2 regions of the Heliomicrobium gestii genome follow, and region 2 is predicted to be linked to the other one. Evidence: riboswitches for the same ligand, from Rfam matches in the RefSeq annotation. Region 2 holds a riboswitch; the other holds the start of a gene.

Region 1 (7,827 bases), on a different contig from region 2:
ATCCGGTCCAGGTCATCGACCCGGCGACGAGGCTCAATCCAGTTGGCCGCCAACAGCAGGATGCCGCCCGCAATGAGACCGATGACGACCGTCTTGTCGGAAAAGAGGTAGGTCTTGATCGGTTTGTGCAGCAGGAAACCGAGCACACAGGCTGGCGCCATCGCGATGGCCACATGCCAGATGTTGAATCCCCGGTCGTCAAAGCGGATTCCGTCAGCGAAGAGGTTCAGAATCAGGTTCAGGAAACGATCCCGGTAGAGGACAAGCACAGCCAGGATCGCGCCCAGCTGGATAAAGACCTCAAAGGTGGCCGCCTTATCTCCCTCAAAACCGAGGAGACTGCCGACAAGAATCATGTGCCCCGTCGATGACACGGGGAGGAATTCGGTAAGACCTTCCACAATACCGAGAATGACTGCTACAAGATACAGGTTTTCCATGGCAATTCCCCCAACTATTCATTCTTCTTTACATTAGGGGAGCCAGGCCCCAAAGTCAACGGAAAATGATTGTTTTACTTTCTTAAACTTCCGAAAACAGCGCCGTGCTCAGATAGCGCTCTCCCGTATCCGGCAGGAGCACGACGATGCGCTTGCCGCGGTTCTCCGGTCGCTTCGCCGCTTGGATCGCCGCGAAGGCGGCGGCGCCGGCGGAGATGCCCACGAGCAATCCTTCCTCCCGGGCCAAACGGCGGCTGGTGGCAATGGCGTCCGAATCGGACACAGGGAAGACCTCGTCGATCAGGCGGCTGTCGTAGACATCAGGGATGAAACCGGCGCCGATGCCTTGAATCCCATGGGGTCCCGGTTTGCCGCCCGACAAGACGGCCGAGGTCGCCGGTTCAACGGCGATGACATGGAGGTTGGGGTTCCGCTGTTTCAGCCCTTTGGCCGTACCGGTGATGGTGCCGCCGCTGCCGACGCCGGCGATGAAGATATCCACCCGTCCATTCGTGTCCTGCCAGATCTCCGCAGCGGTCGTAACCTCGTGTGTGGCCGGGTTGGCCGGGTTGGCGAACTGTTGGGGCATGAACGCGCCGGGGGTATTCTTGACAATCTGTTCCGCCCTTTCGACGGCGCCGCGCATCCCCTCGGCGCCTGGCGTCAACACCAGCTCAGCGCCGAAGGCTTTTAGCAGGTTTCGCCGTTCAACGCTCATCGTCTCCGGCATGGTCAGGATCAATCGATACCCGCGGACGGCGGCGACCATGGCCAGGGCGACGCCGGTGTTGCCGCTTGTCGGTTCCACAATGACCGCTCCCGGTTTCAGCAAGCCCCGTTTTTCGGCGTCCTGAATCATGCTGAGGCCGATGCGATCCTTTACACTGCCGCCGGGGTTGAAGGTTTCCAGCTTAGCGACGATCTCTGCCGCATCGCCGCTATCGCTACCGGCAGGGGATTTTGCCCGTCCCGCTTTCGCGTTGCCATGGGCGGTCTCTCCAGCATGCGATGAAGCCACGATCCGGCGCAGTCGAACCATCGGGGTATTTCCGATCAAGGCGGACACGTCCTGGGCGATTTTTTCCATGGAAAACCACGCTCCTCACAAAAACCTACTATATTAGTCGGATTATCTTATATTTGCTAGACTCCATGATAGAAGGGGTGGCGGATCCTGTCAAGGAAAGGAAGGTTTTTCGCAAAAAAAGTATTTGTTCAATTGGCGAAAAAAACGCTTGACGATCACCGTCCATTCCGAGTAATGTATAGTCAATCCGGTTCGCGCCGGGAACAATTGAATCAAGACGCTCTTATCAAGAGTTGGTGGAGGGACTGGCCCGATGAAGCCCGGCAACCAGCAGGCATACCTGCATGGTGCCAATTCCTGCAGGGGAAACCCTGAAAGATAAGACTTGCCCTGTGGCTGTTGACGGTCTTCTCTTTCAGAGGAGACCGTTTCTTGTTTTGACGGTCAGAAACCAAAACAGACAGAAGGCACAGAGGAAATCATGATGAAATGGGAGGAGTTTTGCAGATGCGCATCGACACGTTATTGGCCCAAGGGGGCAACGGCAAAGACACCGGCACAGGCGCCGTCAGTTTTCCCATTTACCAAACGGCCACCTTTCAGCATCCCGCCCTGGGAGAAAGCACTGGCTTTGATTACAGCCGCTCGGGCAACCCGACGCGGCAGGTGCTGGAAGAACAGATCGCCCGGTTGGAGGGGGGACGGCGCGGGTTGGCTTTCGCTTCCGGCTTGGCTGCGTTGACGGCTGTGCTGTCCCTCTTCCGGCCTGGCGACCATCTGATCCTCTGTGAAGACCTCTATGGCGGGACCTACCGGCTGCTGGAGCAGGTATTTCGTCCCTGGGGCGTCGAGGCGGACTTTGTCGACACGAGCGATCTCGAGCAAGTGAACGCCGCAGTCAGAGACTGTACGAAGGCCATCCTGATCGAAACGCCGACCAATCCGACGATGAAGATCACAGACCTGCAGGCCATCCGGCGGATCTGTGATTGCCATGACCTCCTGCTGATCGTCGACAACACCTTCATGAGCCCTTACCTGCAGCGACCCATCGAGTTGGGCGCCCATATTGTCGTTCACAGCGGCACCAAGTACCTGGGCGGTCACAACGACGTGGTGGCCGGTCTGGTCGTCGCTGCCGACGAGGACCTCGGCGAGCGGCTCGCATTCTATCAAAACGCTGCCGGCGCCATCCTCGGCCCCTTCGATTCATGGCTGCTCCTGCGGGGGATGAAGACGCTGGGCCTGCGCCTTGACCGCGCCCAGGAAAACGCCAGCGCCATCGCCTGTTGGCTGGAACAACACCCCGCCGTTGAACAGGTCTACTTTATCGGCCTTGACAACCACCCCGGCCGGGACATTCATTTTCAGCAGGCCGCCGGTCCAGGCGCCATGATCTCCTTTTCCCTCCATGACGCCGGCAACATTCCGCAGGTGCTTTCGCGAATTCGCCTGATCGCCTTTGCGGAAAGCCTCGGTGGCGTCGAATCGCTGCTTACCTTTCCCTCCCGTCAGACTCATGGCGACATCCCCGAAGAGATCCGCCGGCGCTGCGGCGTCACCGACCGCCTGTTGCGGCTGTCTGTTGGGATTGAAAACATCAGCGACCTGCTCAACGATCTGACACAGGCATTGGCGTCATAAGTCCGAAGGAAAAATACTTGCGGAACATAGAAAAAAACGGATTGACAGATATCCAACTAGGCTTTAATATCATAAATGTAAATCGAAAAACTCGGAATTAACCGACGCTGACCGGATAGACCGGAGGCCGAGGCGCTTCGATCAAAAGAGTGATCGAAACCCTTGGCCTCTTTTTGTCTAGATAAGGGGGAGTGGTATGGACTGTATCTCAATTTCCCGGTTCGCGAGAGCGAGGCAGTTCATGCCGGCCGGGCAGACCGACGAATGGGTTGATAGAGAAAAACCGATGAACGCGTAAGGGTATCTTTCTCTGTACTTCGCACATCGCAATAATCGCAATAAAAGTCGAACAGAAACGAAAGCAAGCAATGGGAACGAAGGAAAATAAGAATGTTTAAGAACGATAAGGAGGATGCTTTCCATGGCCAAAATCGCCAACAACATCACCGAACTGATCGGCAAAACCCCCTTGGTGCGGTTGAACCGCGTCGCTGAGGGGCTGGAAGGGGATGTCGTCGCCAAATTGGAGTATTTCAATCCCGGCGGCAGTGTGAAAGACCGCATCGGCTACGCCATGATCAAAGACGCCGAAGAAAAAGGGTTGCTTCATAAAGACTCCGTGATCATCGAACCGACCAGCGGCAACACCGGCATCGCCCTCTCCTTCGTGGCGGCCGCCCTCGGCTACCGGGTGATCCTGACCATGCCGGAGACCTTCAGCATTGAGCGCCGAAACCTGCTCAAGGCCTACGGCGCCGAACTGGTCCTTACCCCCGGCACGGAGGGGATGAAAGGCGCTGTGCGCCGGGCTGAAGAACTGGCTGCCCAGATCCCCAACGCCTTCATTCCACAGCAGTTCAACAACCCGGCGAACCCGAAAATTCACCGGGCGACGACGGCCGAAGAGATCTGGGCCGATACGGATGGAAAAGTGGATATCCTCGTCGGAGGCGTCGGCACCGGCGGCACCGTCACCGGTGTGGGCGAAGCGCTGAAGGCGCGCAAACCCGGTATCCAGGTCGTTGCCGTGGAGCCCTTTGACTCGCCTGTGCTCTCAGGCGGCCAACCGGGTCCGCATAAGATTCAGGGGATCGGACCGGGCTTTGTTCCCCAGGTTCTGAATCTGGAGGTTGCCGACGAAATCTTCAAGGTCCGCAATGAAGAGGCCTTTGAAACGAGCCGTCGCATCGCCCGCGAAGAGGGCATCCTGGTCGGGATCTCTTCGGGCGCGGCCGCCTATGCGGCGATTCAGATCGCCAAACGACCGGAAAACGCCGGCAAGCTCATCGTTGCCGTCTTGCCCGATACAGGGGAACGGTATCTGAGCACGCCCCTCTTCCAGGAAGGATAATCACGTCTAGAAAGACATTCCTATTGACAAGGAATTCCTGCCCGTCCTATACTCACCTTAAATCAAAGCAATGTAGTCGGATTAGTAAAGATTGGGGTGGGGGGTATAGGTGTGGTGAAACAAGGCGAACTGAGGAACGCCCAGGAATCGCCGGTGCTCCCGCAAGAGGTGCTGGCGCGGATTGAAAAGGAGATTCGCGCCATGACCTTCGGTACGGTGACCCTGGTGCTTCAAGACGCCCACATCATCCAGATGAACAAACTGGAGAAGATACGCTTTGACGCTGACGAAGGGAGCAAGGGAGCGAAACCAGAAACGACGGAAGTAAAATTCGCGCCGGCGCAGGGACAGACGTCATCGTCTTTTCGCCGGCGCATCATCGAAGCCGTCGGCGGACTCCGCTACGGCGAGGTGGTCATCGTCATCCAGAAAGGCCGGATCGTTCAGATTGAACGGACGGAGAAACGCCGCTTCCCGCTCCTCGAAGGGCTGTACGGCGACGGAATCTAAAAAAACATAGGAGGTATCTCCCCATGAGCGCTGAAAAAGGATTTGCCACGAACGCCCTCCACGCCGGTCAGACCGTCGATCCCACCACCGGATCCCGAGCCGTCCCCATCTACCAGACCACATCCTATGTCTTCAAGAACACCGAACATGCGGCCAATCTCTTTGGCCTGAAAGAGTTCGGCAACATCTATACGCGCATCATGAACCCCACCACCGACGTGTTGGAACAGCGCGTCGCCGCCCTGGAAGGGGGCGTCGCCGCCCTCGCCGTAGCGTCGGGGCAGGCCGCCATCTCCCTGTCCTTGCTGAACATCGCCCATGCCGGCGATGAAATCGTCGCCGCCAACAGCCTTTATGGCGGAACATACAGTCTCTTGGCCTACACCTTCCCCAAGCTGGGCGTCAAGGTCCGCTTTGTCGACCCGAAAGATCCGGAGAACTTCCGCAAGGCGATCACACCGAAGACGAAAGCGGTCTACGCTGAATCAGTGGGCAATCCCAAGCTGGACACCCTCGATGTTGAAGCCGTTGCCGCCATCGCCCATGAGGCCGGTCTGCCGCTTGTCGTCGACAACACCCTGCCCTCGCCCTACCTGGTGCAGCCGATCAAACACGGCGCCGACATTGTCGTCCATTCCCTGACCAAGTTCATCGGCGGTCACGGAACCTCTATCGGCGGGATCATCGTCGACTCGGGCCGCTTCAACTGGGCGAACGGCAATTTCCCCGAATTCACCGAACCCGATCCCAGCTACCATGGGTTGAAATACGCAGAGACCTTTGGCGCGGTGGCCTATATCATCAAGGCCCGTGTCCAGCTCCTGCGCGATCTTGGCGCGGCGCTGAGCCCCTTCAACGCCTTCCAAATCCTGCAAGGCGCCGAGACGCTGCCGGTCCGGATGGAGCGGCACAGCCAGAACGCGCTGGAAGTGGCTCGTTTCCTGCAAAATCATCCGAAAGTCACCTGGGTCAACTACCCCGGGTTGGATGACCACAGTTCCCATGACATCGCCCAAAAATATCACCGCGAAGGCCTCTACGGCGCCATCCTCGGCTTTGGCATCGCCGGAGGCCGGGAAGCTGGCCGGGCCTTCATCGACAAACTGCAACTGCTCTCCCACCTGGCCAATGTGGGCGACGCCAAATCGCTGGCCATCCATCCGGCCACGACCACCCATTCCCAGCTGACGCCGGAAGAGCAGCAGCAGAGCGGTGTCACCGACGATTTCATCCGCCTTTCCATCGGCCTGGAAGATATCGGCGATATCATCGCCGACATTGAACAAGCGCTGGCTGGGGTATAAGCGATAGGGACGAGTGAATTTCGAGCGCCGGCGTTGCCGGAGGCATCGCCGATGAGCGGTAAAGGGACATAGCGGTTGATCATCCCACGAGTGGCTGACCAGACACACTGGAGGCCGGGCAGGGAAGGCGCAAACAACAACGCGCCGACCCTGCTCGGCCTTTTTTTATTGCGCAAAGGGAGGGTTTCGCACTTGGCGGAGCTGAAAAGAAAGCTGCTTCAAGATCTATCGGACGCCGTCCTCGACATGGACGAGGAAAAAGCGGTCGAGACGAGCCAGCAGGTGGTTCAGGAAGGCCTTGACGCCTACGAGGCCATCGATCAGGGGCTCGCTCACGGGATGGCCCGGGCCGGTGAACTCTTTGAACAGGAAGAGTACTTCATTCCCGAGATCCTCATGTGCTCAGACGCCATGTACGCCGGGTTGGAGGTGCTCAAGCCCCACCTGAAACCACGCGATGAGGGGGAGAAGGTGAAGGTTGTCATCGGGGTGATCGAAGGCGACACCCATGATATCGGCAAGAACATGGTCAAGATCATGCTGGAAACGTCCGGCTTTGAGGTCCATGACTTGGGACGCGACGTGCCGCCTCAACATTTTGTTGAACGGGCTGACGAAGTGGGCGCTCAGATCATCGGCATCTCGACCCTGATGACGACCACCATGGATGGCATGGGAGAGGTGATCCGGTTGCTGAACGCGCGGCAGGCCCGTGACCGCTACAAGGTGATCGTCGGCGGCGGACCGATCTCCCAACGCTTTGCCGACCAGATCGGCGCCGACGGCTATGCCGCCAATGCCGCCGACGCTGTAAAACTCGCCAGGAGGCTGGTCAGTTGAGTACAGGCAAAGACAACAACAATCGCCAGGCTCTGGAGTCCATGACGCCACTCGAACGGTTACAGGCCTACAACCGGGGAGAAGCCGTGGACCGGATGCCCTGTGTGCCCATCGTGGGCAACACGGCGGCCCGTGTCATCGGCGCAAAGATCTCCCAGTTTCGCGGCAACGGTGCGTTGTTGGCCCAGGCCCATACGGAGGCCTACCGGTTGTTCCGTTACGATATCATCCGGATTTTTACCGATCTGTACACCCAGGCCGAAGCGATGGGCGCCATCGTCCACTACCCTGACGATGAAACGGCTTATCTCGCCGCGCCGGCCATTAAGGATGTCTCCGAAATCGAAAGGATCGTCCCTGCCGATCCGGAACGCGACGGGAATCTGCCCCATCACTTGGAGGCGTTGCAACGAACCCTTGACGCCGTTGGCAAGGAGGTCACCGTAACAGCGGCCTTGACCTGTCCCTTCACAAACGCTTCTTTTCTCATCGGCGCCGAGACGTTAGTCCGCCTGACCCTGCGCAACCCGGACGCGGTGCACCGTCTCTGCGAGCTCTCCTTGGAAACGAGCCTGCGCTATGCCAAGGCCATTCTCGACGCCGGCGGCGTTCCCAGCCTCACTGACGCCATGTCCTCCAGCACCGTCATCAGCCCTCGCCAGTTTCAAGAGTTTTCCTATCCCTACCTGAAGCGGCTCATCGGTTACATCC
Region 2 (7,827 bases):
ATATCGTCAAATTCTTTGCGCGCGATAGCGATATAGTTGAGCAACCGCTCCCGCTCCTCCTTGGAGATGGAGGGGTGCTGGTCAAGGCCGTCTTTGATGGCCCGCAACACATCGAGGGCGTTGATGCAGACCGTGTCTTTGCGGATCAGTGCCGACGAAAGGCGGTTGATCACATAGCGCGGGTCGGCGCCGCTCATGCCCTCGTCGATGGCCTCGTTCTGCAGTTCGACGAGGTCTTTTTGTTTAAACCCTTCCACATCCTCCCCGTCGTACAAGCGCATCTTCTTGACCAGATCCATGCCCTGTTTTTTCGATTCCTTCAGCCGGGACAGGATCGAGAAGGTCGCCGCCGCCCGCAAGGCGTGGGGGGCGATGTGGATGTGACGCAGGTCAGACTGGGAGATCAGCTTTTCATAGATGCGGACTTCGTCGGTGACCTTCAGGTTGTAGGGCACCCGGACGACGATCATCCGCGAGATGAGGGCCTCATTCTTTTTGTTGGAGACGAAGCCCTTGTACTCGCTCTCGTTCGTGTGGGCGCAGATGAGTTCGTCGGCCGAAATGAGGGCAAAGCGACCGGCCTTGAAGTTGCCCTCCTGCGAGAGGGACAGCAGGTTCCAAAGGAATTTTTCATCCGCTTTAAGCATTTCTTGGAATTCCATCATTCCCCGGTTGGCCTTGTTCAGTTCCCCGTCAAAGCGGTAGGCCCGGGGATCCGATTCGGAGCCATACTCGGAGATGGTGGAGAAGTCGATGGAGCCGGTCAGATCGGCAATGTCCTGGCTCTTGGGATCAGAGGGGCTGAAGGTGCCGACGCCGACGCGGTTTTCTTCGGAAAAGAAGATCCGCTCGACCGGCACATCCTCGATGCGGCCGTTCCATTCCGTCTCCAGGCGCATGCGGCAGTGCGGGCAGAGGCTGCCTTCGATGTAGACGTTGTATTCCTGCTGAAAATCCTCCCGCAGTTCTTTGGGAATCAGGTGGAGGGGCTCTTCATGCATGGGGCATCCTTTGATGGCATAAAGGGCGCCCAGTTCGGTGCGGCTGAATCGTTCGAGGCCCCGTTTGAGCATCATGACGATGGTCGATTTGCCGCCTGAAACAGGCCCCATCAGCAGGAGGATCCGTTTGCGAACCTCGGTGCGGCGGGCAGAGGAATGAAAATACTCCTCGACAAGCGTCTCCAGTGTTTTGTCCAATCCAAACATCTCATGCGAAAAAAACTTATAGCGCTTGACGCCGTTGACCTCTTCCACTCCCTCCGAGACGATCATGTTGTAGATCCGGGAGTGGGCCAGTTGGGTGATGAAGGGTCGTTCTTTCACCAAATGGAGATATTCCCGGAAAGTCCCTTCCCAGGCTAGATCCCTCTCGCGCTGGCGGTAGTTTTCTAGTTTATTGAGAAACTCCAAATCGCTCCCCCCTGTTCTTATCCGAAGGCATGGCCAATTCTTTCCTGTATGCCGCGCCGTATGCCCCTCGACCGTTTCAGTAGCGTAGTTGCTGGATGGTTACTTCTACCTTATGCGGGGAGGGGTGGATCAAACACAGGGGTTGTCCGAAAACGAAAATCGAATCAGCAGCAGGTGGGAGAACCTATTGCGCTGGTTTTACGCTCACGGGCATTTGACTAAAATATTCCCGCTAAACTCAACATCGTCAGGCGGTAGTACATGTCCTCTTTGAATCGCATCTGAATCACGATCGGTAATTGCCAAGTCTGGTTCTGCAATAGCAAAGAAGTTCATCACATGACTGCCCTTTTGCAAACCTGTTATATCGATATCAAAAGGTATTTCTATGATCGACCGGCCTTGAGGGGATAATAACAAACCATTTTTCTTTTTATAGAAGGAGGCTGGCTGGTTATCAATCGTCATAATTATCAAGTATTTTTTGTAATGCAAATCGCTTGGTTGTAAATAATACAAACGTCCTGATATCTGATCTCCTTCTGCTTCAAAATCATACACAGTGGTGTAGAAAAATTGTTCTTTTTTCCTGTCCTTTTTGATTTCCTCTAAATTCTTTCCGTCAGGGTGAAAGGTAAACCCTCCGAAGTCCTTTGGATTCTCAACTGTCTTTATGTCATCGCCTTGTAACGCATAATTATTTACTATGTTTTCTGGCAGCTTAAAATTATCCGGTTCCTCATCTTTATCTTTAATCCAAATACGATTGCCCATATGGAGGGAGCTATAAAAACGATCATTCTCTGGACAAGTGATCGCTATCAACTGCAACCAATGGAGGTCATGTGTTAGTGCCTGTTCATTTATTTTCAGCGGCAGCTTTATTGTCTCATTGGGAGGTAAATCTACCTGGTGGTAATATTTCTTTGACTGATTATCAAGGTCAAAACTGATTTGCTTCCCATCTAACACAGCGATTACATTTAAAGATAGATTGGATTCTCCTCTATTAGAAAGCTGTATATAAGTTAAAAACTTACCCCCCTGTGATTTCTGGATTAGATTCACCGTATCAAACGATTGCTCTTGACTAACAGAAATAGCGAGACCGCCCTTAGTCACTGTTTTTGCAGGCATTATCTGTTCAGAAGCGCATCCACTTACAAAGCACAATACGACCATAAGACAATAAACAGATATCACTTTTTTAAATTTAGTCATGCATACACCCCTCGCTAAATCGTATCAAGCGGGTGAACCGTCGTTTGCTTTCACCCTTGAATGTATCCTGAATCCGTTTTCACTCGCAAAGGAAACTGTCGGAAACTAACGAAAATACCCTGTATAATAAAGCTATGTGGAGATCACCGCGCAGCCCCTGGTTCGATACGTGTAAGGGGTTGTATGCTGCTTTTACATGACAGGATTTGCTAATGGCAGCTGAAAATAGAGATTAACCCATCAAAGCTCCATTGGTGGGTATGCGCCGTTTCTCTATTTGATTTTCTTTGTTTATTTTACAATGTAATAAACTTGATTTAAACATATATTCTGGGATTAATTTAAATTTTTTCAGGTCGATTTGCGATAGATTTCGCATTTCTTTCGTTAGAACCAAGTAGCACCAAAGGCAACCTGAAACCGTAAAGTGATAAGACGCCCTTTGTAGGATGACGACTCTATGGGCGAGCCCATCCTACTCAATTGGCACGGATCTTAGCAGGACAATGCAAAAAAACCTGAGGCCACTCATGTTTTCAATGAAGTGAACCTCAGGTTTTTGCGTTTCTTAGATCCGGCCCTTCCGCGCTTTAACGTTGCGGATGATGGCCTTTTCGGAGCGGTCTGAGAACTCCGTCGCCGCTACGGCGGTGATATTCTCCGGATCCTGGGCGGCCACATGGCGCACCGTCTGGGTTGAGTCGGGAACGGATTTTTCCGGGGTCATTGGGCACTCCCTCCTCCTGCTTCAATCGACGTTCTGTTTCACGGCAACGAGCCTAGTATGTCCAGGAAAGGGCTTCGCGCGAAAAGACAGCCCGAATCACAGAGGAGATGAATCGCAGATCGCAGCCAGTGGAGCGTGCGGCCTTTCCTTGAAAGAGAAGGCGCTCATTCGAAAATCCGCAGCAGCGGGAACGTCTCCCTTAAAAGGCCGGGACGACGGCTCCTTTGTACTTCTCATCGATGAATTTCTTCACCTCGGCGCTGGTGAGCGCCTTGACCAGCTTCTGGATGGCTTCGTTGTTCTCGTTGCCGTTTTTGACGACGACGATGTTCACGTAGGGGGAGTCCTTGCCTTCCATCGTAAGGGCGTCTTTCAAGGGATTGAGACCGGCGCCAAGGGCAAAGTTGGTGTTGATGACGGCGATATCGGCGTCATCGAGAACCTTGGGCAGCATGGCCGCTTCCAATTCGGTGATTTTCAGGCCTTTGGGATTCTCTTTGATGTCTTTCGTCGTCGCCTTCACGCCAGCGTTGGGATCGAGTTTGATCAGGCCGGCCGACTGGAGGAGCAACAGGGCGCGACCGCCATTGGTCGGATCGTTGGGAATGGCCACTTTGGCCTTTTCTTTCAGGTCGGCAAGGGACTTCACCTTCTGGGAGTAAACGCCCATGGGCGCCACGTCGACGCCAGCGACCGACTTCAGGTCGAGCTTATGTTCGGCGGCGAAGGTATCCAGGTAGGGCTTATGCTGAAAAAAGTTGGCGTCCAGTTCGCCGTCGGCGAGGGCCAGGTTGGGCTGCACATAGTCGTTGAACTCGACGATCTTCAGTTCGATGCCATCCTTGGCCAGGAGGTCCTTGGCGATCTTGGCGATCTCGGCATGGGGCACCGGGGAGACGCCGAAGCGGATCGTTTTCGTCTGGGTCGTTTGGGCCGCCTGCTGTCCACCGTTGCCAGCGGTCGTATCCTTGGCGCTGCACCCGACTGCGCCGAGGGCGGCTACGGAAAGCACCAGGAGGCCGCCCAGGAGAGGGGTGATTTTTTTCTGAAGCAATTGATTGAACATGTTCTGTCGACTCCTTCGCGTTTTTCGTTGTTGTTTTTGTAGTTTTTGTTGTTTTCGCTAAGCCCACGATTTATATCAAGCGCTACACCAGCCCGCGACGTTTGCGGATCCGCGCGGTGAGCCAGTCGCCAAGGCTCTGAAAGACCTGCACCATGGCGACGAGGACCACGACGGTCACCCAGGTCACATCACTGTTGTTGCGCATGTAGCCTTCTCGGATCGCCAGATCGCCCAAACCACCTCCTCCCACTGCCCCGGCCATCGCCGAGTAACCGATCAGGGTGACAAAGGTGATGATGACCCCGAGCAGTAGGCCAGGCAACGCTTCTGGCAGCAGCACTTTTTGAATGATCTGTCTCGGCGTCGCTCCCATGGCGCGAGCCGCCTCGATGATGCCCTTGTCGATCTCCTTGAGAGAGGCTTCGATGACACGGGCCACAAAGGGGACAGCGGCGACGGTGAGAGGGACGATGGCGGCCTGGGTGCCGATGCGGCTGCCCACGAGCAGTTTGGTCAGGGGCAGGATGGCCACCAGCAGGATGATGAAAGGAATAGACCGGAAGATGTTGACGGTGATGGCCAGGACCGTGTTGACCCAGCGATTGGGCAGCACGCCCGACCTTTCCGTCACGACCAGAAGGATGCCCAAGGGGATGCCCAGGAGGGTGGAAAGGCCTGTCGCGGCGATGACCATGTAGAAGGTCTCCCAGGTCGCCTGCAGGTACGTCTCAGTCACGGTCGATCACCTCCACCTTCACATCGCGGGAGCAGATATAGGCCAGCGCTTCTTCCACCTTGACCGCCTCGCCCGTCAACTCCAGCAACAGCGTGCCGAAGGGCGTCTCGCGAACCGTGTCAATGTTCCCGAAGAGGATGTTCGCGTCGACGCCAAAGCGGCGGATGACCGAGGCGATGAGGGGTTCTTCTGTTGCGCCGCCGACAAAGGTGATCCGGATGAGGCGGCCGCCGCTGCTGCGGTGAAAAGCGCCGGCATCGAGAAGATGGCGCAGCTTGTCCCCTTCCAGGGCGCCCCGGACAAATTCCTTGACGACGGGCGAACGGGGGTTGGTGAAGACCTCGCGCACCGGACCGGCCTCGATGATCCTGCCGCCCTCAATGAAGGCCACCTCGTCGCAGATCTCTTGAATGACCTGCATCTCATGGGTGATCAGGACGACGGTGAGGTTGAAGCGGCCGTTGATATCGGCGATGAGACGCAGGATGGACTGAGTCGTCTGGGGGTCGAGGGCCGAGGTCGCCTCGTCACAGAGCAGGATCTTCGGTTGGTTGGCCAGCGCCCGGGCGATGCCGACGCGCTGTTTCTGGCCGCCGCTCAGGTGGGCCACATAAGTGTCTTCCTTGTCTTCCAGTCCGACCAGGGGCAGCAGTTCCTTCACCCGCGCCTGGATCTGCTCTCTCGGCATGCCGGCAATCTCCAGAGGAAAGGCGATGTTCTCCCCGACGGTGCGGGAGGTGAGGAGGTTGAAGTGCTGAAAGATCATGCCGATTTGTTGGCGGAGCGCCCGCAGGCGGGCTTCATCAAAATGGGTGATGTCCTCGCCGTCGATGACGACGCGGCCCTCACTCGGCCGTTCCAGCATGTTGATCGTGCGGATCAGGGTGCTTTTCCCGGCCCCGCTCGGACCGATGATGCCGTAGATCTTTCCCTCAGGGATGGTGAGGTTGATCCCGTCGAGAGCCGTGAAGGGGCCGCCAGCGGTGGGGAAAACTTTTTTCAGGTCGCTGATTTCAATCATGGCTGTCTCCTCGTCTTCGTGATGGGCAAGTCAGATGAAACATAAAAAAACCTCTTCGATAAGAAGAGGTTTTCGCACAGGCCTATTCCCCCTTCTTATCTCCCGGAATGTCTCCCATCCCGCAGGAATTGGCACCGTGTTATTCAACCGGTTGCCGGGCGTCATCGGGCCAGTCCCTCAGCCATCTCTTGATAAGAAGTCATTATTTCGTTGTTACGCCTTGAGTATAACAAGCACAATGTGTGCCTGTCAACGGTTTTTTATCGTGTTCCCCCCCAGTCCATGGGGATTCGATCAGGCCACCGATCGAATCGGTTAGACGTCGACTCGAAACTGTTTCGCTTTTTCTTGCAGCGATTGTGACGACTGTCCGAGACGATCACAGCGTTCCGCCATCTCCTCTGCCGCAGCCGCTTGCTCCTCTGTGGAACCGGCCAGTTGTTGGGAGAGGGTTGAAAATTCGCTCGCAATCCCCTCGATCACGCCAATCGAGGTATTCATCGCATCGACGGAGCGCGAGATCATCTCAGTGGCGTCCTGCATCTGGCGAACGCTGTTCTCTGTGCGCCGCGTCGAACCCATGACCTGCTCCAATGCTTCCGCCCCGTAACGGATCAATCCCACCTGTTCCCCGATGGCGGTCACATTGGCGTTCATCATCCCCACCATTCCAGCCATCTCTTGCTGCACCTGGGAAACGAGACTCGTGATTTGGGAGGCCGCCTTGGCCGATTCCTCGGCGAGCTTTCGCACCTCATCAGCGACGATATGAAACCCTCGCCCGTGCTCACCTGCCCTCGCCGCCTCGATGGCCGCATTCAGGGCCAGCAGGTTGGTCTGTTCGGCAATCCCCGTAATCGATGTGATATTCTGGCCGATCTCTTCGGAAAGCCCGTGAAGCCGTCGAATAGCCGACGTGCTGGCATCGACAGATTGGCTGATCCGCTGGAGGTGTTGGGACGCCTCTTGGATCCGGTCATAACACTGCGTCGCCGCTACCGTCGACTCGTGAGCATCCTGCACCAAAAGACGTGATGCTGCCGTCCCCTCTGAGACATGGCCTTCGCTGGTTTTCACATGATCACGAAAACGGGTGATCTCTGTCGCTTGCTTCCCTGCGCCATCGGCCAGTTCACCGACCGCTTCCGCCAGTTGGGTGGCCGCTCTATCCACCAGGTTTGCTGATTCGGTCAGGTGTTGGGCCGATTCGTCGAGTTCTTTCGACTCTGTTAGCACCTGACTGACAATGCTGCGTAAATTGGCCGTCATTGTCGCAAATGCATGGGCCAACTGACCGAATTCGTCGTCTGATAGCGCCTCACTTTTCGTCATTGACAAATCGCCCTGGGCCACCTGCTCCGCCTGATCACGGAGAAGCCGCAGGGGCCGGGCCACGCGGCGCTCGATGAGCCGATTCATCAGGAGCGCAAACAAGGCCACCGCCAACAGAAAAATCGACAAGCTCGTCCAAAGCAACCGCTGCGCCGGCGCCGCCACCTCCGCCACCGGAATGGCAGCGACCAGCTTCATCCCCGTTTCGCCAATCGGCGCATAGACGGCATACTGGGCCATACCGTTCATGGTGACATGGGCCAGTCCGGCTTCCTTCGCTTCCACCACCTGTTTTCCGAATTGTTGGAGCTC

The links. Region 2 has a riboswitch for S-adenosylmethionine ahead of GTO89_RS10125 (methionine ABC transporter ATP-binding protein). Riboswitches for the same ligand answer to the same signal wherever they lie in the genome.
Region 1: another riboswitch for S-adenosylmethionine. It lies ahead of GTO89_RS05985 (trans-sulfuration enzyme family protein); the one in region 2 lies ahead of GTO89_RS10125 (methionine ABC transporter ATP-binding protein).

Annotation. Positions count from the first base shown of each region.
Region 1 is NZ_WXEX01000004.1:139,210-147,036, reverse strand. Features, by position in the region: gene GTO89_RS05995 (undecaprenyl-diphosphate phosphatase) at 1-440, opposite strand, end outside; gene cysK (cysteine synthase A) at 523-1,527, opposite strand; SAM riboswitch class I at 1,748-1,852, shown strand; gene GTO89_RS05985 (trans-sulfuration enzyme family protein) at 1,975-3,111, shown strand; gene cysK (cysteine synthase A) at 3,533-4,462, shown strand; gene GTO89_RS17150 (YezD family protein) at 4,574-4,972, shown strand; gene GTO89_RS05970 (homocysteine synthase) at 4,996-6,276, shown strand; gene GTO89_RS05965 (corrinoid protein) at 6,469-7,116, shown strand; gene GTO89_RS05960 (uroporphyrinogen decarboxylase family protein) at 7,158-7,827, shown strand, end outside.
Region 2 is NZ_WXEX01000007.1:182,247-190,073, forward strand. Features, by position in the region: gene GTO89_RS10100 (PrkA family serine protein kinase) at 1-1,412, opposite strand, end outside; gene GTO89_RS10105 (hypothetical protein) at 1,617-2,633, opposite strand; gene GTO89_RS10110 (hypothetical protein) at 3,202-3,360, opposite strand; gene GTO89_RS10115 (MetQ/NlpA family ABC transporter substrate-binding protein) at 3,560-4,426, opposite strand; gene GTO89_RS10120 (methionine ABC transporter permease) at 4,509-5,162, opposite strand; gene GTO89_RS10125 (methionine ABC transporter ATP-binding protein) at 5,155-6,183, opposite strand; SAM riboswitch class I at 6,276-6,381, opposite strand; gene GTO89_RS10130 (methyl-accepting chemotaxis protein) at 6,499-7,827, opposite strand, start outside.